DNA from 2 places in the Arthrobacter sp. Y3223065 genome. Region 1 is predicted to be linked to the other one. Evidence: riboswitches for the same ligand, from Rfam matches in the RefSeq annotation. Region 1 holds a riboswitch; the other holds the start of a gene.
The links. Region 1 has a riboswitch for cyclic di-AMP ahead of AC5RUK_RS16385 (C40 family peptidase). Riboswitches for the same ligand answer to the same signal wherever they lie in the genome.
Positions count from the first base shown of each region.

Region 1 (3,402 bases):
TGCCAATCACGCGGCGGTTCCGGCGCGATTCATCAGCCGTCAACCCTCGGCCGTTGGAGGATCCGGGCCGCGCCGAGGCTCTTTTCGTCGACGGTTCTTTATTCACGGGAGAATCCTCGGGGGGAGTTCGTGCTGTTGCGGGCGGCCGAAAATAGCCCTAGAACGCCGAGTCTACGGCAGAGTAGTAGCTTAACCTGCCCCCGCTGACTCCTATTCCCAGAGCGCGGCAACCGCAAATAAACAACGACGCCGATGCTCGCCGCCGGGAGAAAACCTCCGACCGGCGGGGGAGGGCGCAGCGTGAAGAGTTCTCAATCGGGTCCCCTTAAAGAGGAGAAGCCCCGCCGCGTGATACGAGAGGAGGCGAAGTCCTGCTGCGCGTTAAGAGAGGAGAAGCCCCGCCGGCGCATGGCCGACGAGGCTTCCCTGTGATCCTGGAACGGCCGTTGGGGGGAATAGCCGTTCCAGGGGCATGAGGGGTGGTTACATCGTGTAGTAACCGGTAACGGGCATGGCGTTCACGTCGTGCACCATGGTGCCCTGGCTCGGGTTCAGGGCGCTGATCATCTTGCCGTCGCCCAAGTAGATACCCGTGTGGCCGCCGCCGTTCTGCACCACCAGGTCGCCCGGCTTCGGGTTGCTGGTCGGGGTCAGGGCGCTGCCCTGGTGCTGGCTGAGGCGGGGCAGGTCGACGCCAGCCTGGGCGTAGACCCACTGGGTGAAGCCGGAGCAGTCCCAGCCGGCGGTGGAGGTGCCGCCCCAGACGTACGGCGTGCCCTGACCGGACATGGCGATGTCCACGATGCTCTGGTTGCCGCTGGTGGAGGCGGGCTTGATGTCGGCGCTGGCCAGCGAGACCGTCGCGGCGTCTGTCGACGCAGCCAGGGTCGTAGCGGCCCCGCCGTTACCCTGGGCTGCCTGGCCGCCACCGGACTGAGTGCCCTGCGCGGATCCGGTCAGCGCGATCTGGTCGCCCGGGTAAATGATGGAGTAAACGCCCAGGCCGTTGATGGCCAGCACGTCCTGCACATTTTTGCCGTACTGGGCGGCAATCGTGCCGACGGTGTCGCCCGCGACCACGGTGTGCGTGGTGGCACCGGAAGCAGCACCGGCGTCGGCAGTGGAGCTGGTAACCGAAGCGCGCTCCACCTCGAAGCCGGCGTTGGCCGGAGCGGCAACGGTGCCGGTTGCGTCGGCGGCACCGTAGGTCGGGACGGTGACATCGGCGGCAGCGTTGGCCGGCAGGCCGGCACCCAGCATCAGGCCACCGGCGGCCGTGACCACGGCGGCGCCGCGGCCGACGGTGCCGGCGCGGGATGAGACGGCGTGGGACAGACCGGCCACGGTGGTGTTGCGGACCGGGGTGGCACGGTGGCGTGCGCGATTGTTTTTGAGCAGCAAGAAGATACCTCTCCCAATGCCTGCGAGGTAAGCTGTCGGGTTCGGGTGGGAGTCACCCGGCCGTGCGGCAGCGCGGTGTGCACTCCGTACGGCTTAACCCCAAGAGCCCCAAGAGGGGCCCGGAAAGTGGGTCCCCCGCCTCTGCCAGATGTCTAGCGAACGAACCCGGAAAGGCTGGCAGAGCTAGGCAATACCCTCCGAGGACATCAGCGGATGATCGCCGATGTGTTGAAAACAGTACATAACGGTTCGATAACTGTCCAAGCCCTGAAATTTACCTGTGGATAACCTGAGAGTCACCGAATGACACCGGCTTCCTGCTCCGGATTCAGGCGCAGTCGAGGGCGGTGGGGAGTACATCGGCGGGAACAAAATGGCCTCGTTCGCACCGCTTTCTTGTGCCCTGGCGCCTTGAAGAGTGGGGAGCATCACGGCCGTCGTTGATCCGGGCCGCTCTCCCCTGCAACAGGGCGGCCATTGTCCGAGCACGACGGCGGGAGTAGGCTCCGCCTTATCCGGGCCGCGGGGACGGCCGGCGCTTCGGCTGTGGCCGGCGGCGTGGCCCAGCCACTTCGGAAAGGAATGAGCGCCATGCCCATCACGCGTGAGTTGATCATCAACGGCGAGCACGTCCCGGCAGCCTCCGGCAGGACCACCGAGGACATCAACCCCTACACGGCGAAGCCTTCGCCACCGTTGCGGCCGCCGGGCCGGAAGATGTCACGCGAGCGGTCGACGCGGCGTCGGCGGCCTTCGACGCGTGGGCCGCGACGCCTCCCACCCAGCGGGCGAAGATCTTCCTGAAAGCTGCCGACCTGTTTGAAGACCGGATGCAGCAGGGCATCGAGTTGATGGCTGGCGAAGTGGGTGGTGTGGCGGTCTGGGCCGGTTTCAACGTCCAGTTGGCCGCCAACATCCTGCGCGCGGCAGCGGCAGCCACCACCGCACCTCGTGGCGACGTGCTGGCCACCGACCTGCCCGGCAAGTTCTCGTTCTCCGTCCGGCAGCCCTACGGCGTGGTGGCGGCGCTGTCTCCGTGGAACGCGCCGTTCATCCTGGGCATGCGGGCCATGGCCATCCCGATGGCCGTCGGAAACACCGTGGTGCTCAAGCCCAGCGAGGACGCGCCGCTGGCCTGCGGCCTGTTCCTGGCGGACGCATTGCTGGACGCGGGCCTGCCCGCTGGGGTGCTGAACGTCATCACGAATGACCGGGCGGACGCGAACGATGTGGTGAGCACCCTGATCTCCGACCCCCGCGTGCGCAACGTGAACTTCACTGGTTCCACCAAGGTGGGACGCATCATCGGCACGCTGGCGGCGCAGAACCTGAAGCCTGCGGTGCTTGAGCTCGGCGGCAAGAACTCCCTGATGGTGCTCAAAGACGCGGACGTCGACTACGCCGTGCAGGCGGCGACCTTCGGCGCGTTCATGAACGCCGGGCAGATCTGCATGTCGGTGGACCGCGTGATTGTGGACCGCAGCATTTCCGAGGAGTTCTCGAGCCGGTTCGCGGAGAAAGTCGCCACGCTGCCCACCGGGGACCCGATGAAGCAGGACACGGTGATCGGACCGCAGGTCACCCAGGCCTCGGCGGACCGGCAGTACGCACTGATCGACGACGCCGTGTCCAAGGGCGCAACGGTGCTGGCCGGCGGCGGGAAGGCGGCCCAAGCCGTGGTGCCCGCGACGGTGCTCTCCGGGATCACCGAGGAGATGCGGATCTACGACGAGGAGATCTTCGGTTCCGCGACCACCATCATGGAGGTGGACGGCCCGGAACAGGCGGTGAAGCTGGCGAACGACACGAACTACGGCCTGACCTCCGGTGTCATCACGGAGAACCTGGCCGAGGGCATCGAGGTGGCGCAGCGGCTCAAGACCGGCATTGGCCACGTCAACGACCAACCGGTGCTGGATGAACCGATGGCCCCGTTCGGCGGCATCCAGGAGTCGGGCTACGGCAAGTTCGGCGGGCAGGCCGGCATCAATTCGTTCACCG
Region 1 is NZ_JBNHGC010000007.1:45,424-48,825, reverse strand. It holds gene AC5RUK_RS16390 (MDR family MFS transporter) at 1-106, opposite strand, end outside; gene AC5RUK_RS16385 (C40 family peptidase) at 484-1,401, opposite strand; cyclic di-AMP (ydaO/yuaA leader) riboswitch at 1,405-1,569, opposite strand; partial or broken gene AC5RUK_RS16380 (aldehyde dehydrogenase family protein) at 2,124-3,402, shown strand, end outside.

Region 2 (3,402 bases), 100 kb from region 1:
GTTTCGTTCTGCGCCCAGGCATAGACGTCCACGCCGGCCTCTGCCCGCGGCTCCGGCCGGGAGCCGGGTTCCGAAGTGATGATGCTCGACTCGGCCAGGAACGGGGCCTTGTTGGTGGCCGCGGCGAACTTGGAACTGAATTCGCCGAAGGACAGGTGCTGCGCCTTCTGCTCCACCAGTCCGAAGGATGCAACGTCCCAGAACGCCGTCGAGCCGCCAACCCCCAGGATGACCTCGTAACCCTCCGGCGCCTTGAAGAACGTCTTAAGCCCCTCGCGGACGCTGCCCACGAGGTTCTTCACCGGTGCCTGGCGGTGCGACGTGCCCAGCAGGTTCTGGCCGGCGGCGACCAGGGCGTCGACCTGTTCCGGACGGACCTTGGACGGTCCGGCGCCAAAGCGCCCGTCCTTCGGGAGCAGGTCGGCGGGAATGCTGATGGACTGGGTATCGCTCATGAATACCTTTCCTGGCGTGGGGGCAATGATCTCGATGGCGGTTCGCCGTTGAACGCCCGTTTCATTCTGCCCCAACGCCAAGGGCCGCCGTTAGTTGAACCCGGCATTGTTGCGTTGGCCGCATGGCGCCTCAGCCCGCGGCGTAGCTGCCGGTCGGGCACGGAAAACAGGCTAGGCTGGTGAGGGGAAAACACCCTCATGCATGCTGCTGGAGCAGCCTTTTAACCGCGCCGAGGAGCAAGAAGCCATTGACTGATCTCATCGACACTACCGAGATGTACCTGCGCACTATCCTCGAGCTCGAAGAAGAGAACATCGTTGCGCTGCGCGCCCGGATCGCCGAGCGGCTGCGCCACTCTGGCCCGACGGTTTCGCAGACGATCGGGCGGATGGAGCGGGACGGACTCGTGGTCGTCACCGGCGACAGGCATCTTGAGCTGACCGAACTGGGCCGGCGAAAAGCGACCGAAGTGATGCGCAAGCACCGGCTGGCCGAGCGGTTGCTCTCCGACGTCATCGGACTGGACTGGGCCTACGTGCATGACGAGGCCTGCCGCTGGGAACACGTGATGAGCGAGCGGGTCGAGCAGCGGCTCTACGAACTGCTGGGCAGGCCAACGGTTTCGCCGTATGGCAATCCCATCCCCGGTTTGGAAGCGCTCGGGGGCCAGCCGGCCGAAGAGTTCACCTCCGGCGTGCTCAATCTGGCACAGGCCATGGGCAGCTACACGGCCGATAAACAGGTGAGCATTGTCAGGCTGGCGGAGCCCATCCAGGTGGAGCCGGAACTGTTGCTTCAGCTGGAAGAGGGCGGCTTGAAGCCCGGCGCAAGCCTTCAACTGGAGACCGCCGGCGAGTACATTTCCGTGCGCGTGCCGGGGATCGAAGGTGCCTTGGAACTGCCTCCGGAAGTTGCCGCGCACATCTTTGTATCAATGCGATGAAACGTTGTCCCCTGAAAACACGCACCACGGATAACGGATTTATTACTTTCGGGGAGTTTTACGTATAGTTGACCGGGGTATCGAGACATCGATCCCACACCCTCCGCAAGCCGAACCCTGTCGGCGGAGGCGTGTATCCGTGAGACAGGGGCGGAGGACCCACCAAGCGGCAGTTTGTACGCTGCCTTGGGGTGAAGCCGCAGCGGGCAAAGCGTAGGTGAATCGTTCCACTCACGCTGGGTGCGGTGCGGCCGAGTTTTCTCTTGACTCGAATCCGACAGCTAACTTCGCAGGCGCTTTGGAGAGGTAAAGAATTTTGGCAGGTCACAAAGCCTCGGGACGGCGCCGTTCATCCGCCCCGGTCGAACACTCACGCCCACGTGCCGCGACACCCGGCCGCCGCCGCGCCCAGCCGGCGCCGTCGCCGGTAGCAGCAGCCGCACGCGACGTCGGGCATAAAACCGCGATCGTCGCAGCCGCGTCCGGGATGGCCCTGACAGTGATGCTCCCGACGACGGCCGGCGCCACGGCCGACGCCCCGCAGGAGGCTCCGGCCGCCAGCAGTATCTCCGCCGCCACTGAAGCGCGCCTGACGTTTGAGCGTGCCGGGCTGACCAGCAAGTTCGACCCGGACACGAAGCTGAAGCAGGTCATGGTCGCTTCCGGGAGCAACGCCAAGGTTGTCAGCAGCGAAGGTTCCCTCTCGCAGCCGATGGACGAGATGACCATGACGTCGCCGTTCGGCTACCGCGTCAGTCCGATCACCGGCTATGCCGGGGAGTTGCACACCGGCCAGGACTATGGAGCAGCCTGTGGCACTCCGGTCCACGCGGCAGCCGGCGGAACCGTCGTCGAGGCAGGCTTCCAGGTCGGCGGCGGCGGCAACCGGATCGTGGTGGACCACGGCAACGGCCTGAAGACCACCTACAACCACCTGAGCACCATCGACACGTCGGTCGGCGCCACCGTGCAGCGCGGGGAGATGGTGGGCCAAAGCGGCACGACCGGAGCCTCAACCGGATGCCACCTTCACTTCGAAGTGATGGTCAACGACAAGCTGGTGGACCCCACCGGCTGGCTGTGACCAACACGCCGTAACCGGAACGTGACACAACCCGCAAACTGTTATAAGGTTTCACCCGTGCCAGTCGCCCACAGCCTGGCACCTTCGGGCGGAATGCCGAACTCTGCCGTCGCCCGAAGTTCGTTCGCACCGATTCGCATGGCAGAGGCGGGGGAACCACTTCCCGGACATCGCACGGTGTCCTTGGGGTAAAGCCGATCAGGCCCGGGCCACCAGCCCGCACGCCGGCCGGCCGGATGAACTCCCATCCGAACCCGACAGCTCACCTCGCAGGCATTTGGGAGAGGTACAGACCGTGTCCAAGAGCATTACTGCGGGCCGCCATCGTGCGACCCCCGTCCGCACGAGCCCGCTTGAGACGATTTCCAAGGCTGTGTCCGCGAATGCGGGAACCATGGGACGTCAGGGTGCCGTGATCGCCGCCGCTACCGGCCTGGTTTTGACCGGTACCATCCCGGCCCAGGCTGTCAGCGCTGACCGAGGGGTCGACGCCCCGGCCCGCGTGCAGGTGGAAGCCGTGCAGGCCTCCGCAGCCGTGAAGCTGACCTTCGAACGTGCCGGGATCACCTCCACCCCCGCGCCGGAGGCAGTTGTTCAGGCCGTCTCCAACGAGATCACCCCCACGACCGGCAACGACGCCGGGTCGAACGAAACCAAGACCATCAAGAAGGCCGACGAGGCTGCCGCCAGCGGAGCCGCCGGCGCCATCGTCGCGGCCGCTTACGGCCAGATCGGTGTCGGCCAGGACTGCACCGCCCTGGTCGAGAACGCCCTGCGCGCGGCAGGCTTCGCGGTGGGCGACCTTGCCCCCGCACAGTTCTTTGCCTACGGCACGCAGGTGTCCACCCCGCAGCCGGGCGACATCATTTACTACGCTAACGGCGGTGCCGGTGTGGCTCACGTGGCTATTTACGTCGGC
Region 2 is NZ_JBNHGC010000007.1:147,208-150,609, reverse strand. It holds gene serC (phosphoserine transaminase) at 1-455, opposite strand, end outside; gene AC5RUK_RS16835 (iron-dependent transcriptional repressor DtxR) at 704-1,399, shown strand; cyclic di-AMP (ydaO/yuaA leader) riboswitch at 1,498-1,710, shown strand; gene AC5RUK_RS16830 (M23 family metallopeptidase) at 1,716-2,483, shown strand; cyclic di-AMP (ydaO/yuaA leader) riboswitch at 2,601-2,774, shown strand; gene AC5RUK_RS16825 (NlpC/P60 family protein) at 2,878-3,402, shown strand, end outside.
Region 2: another riboswitch for cyclic di-AMP. It lies ahead of AC5RUK_RS16830 (M23 family metallopeptidase); the one in region 1 lies ahead of AC5RUK_RS16385 (C40 family peptidase).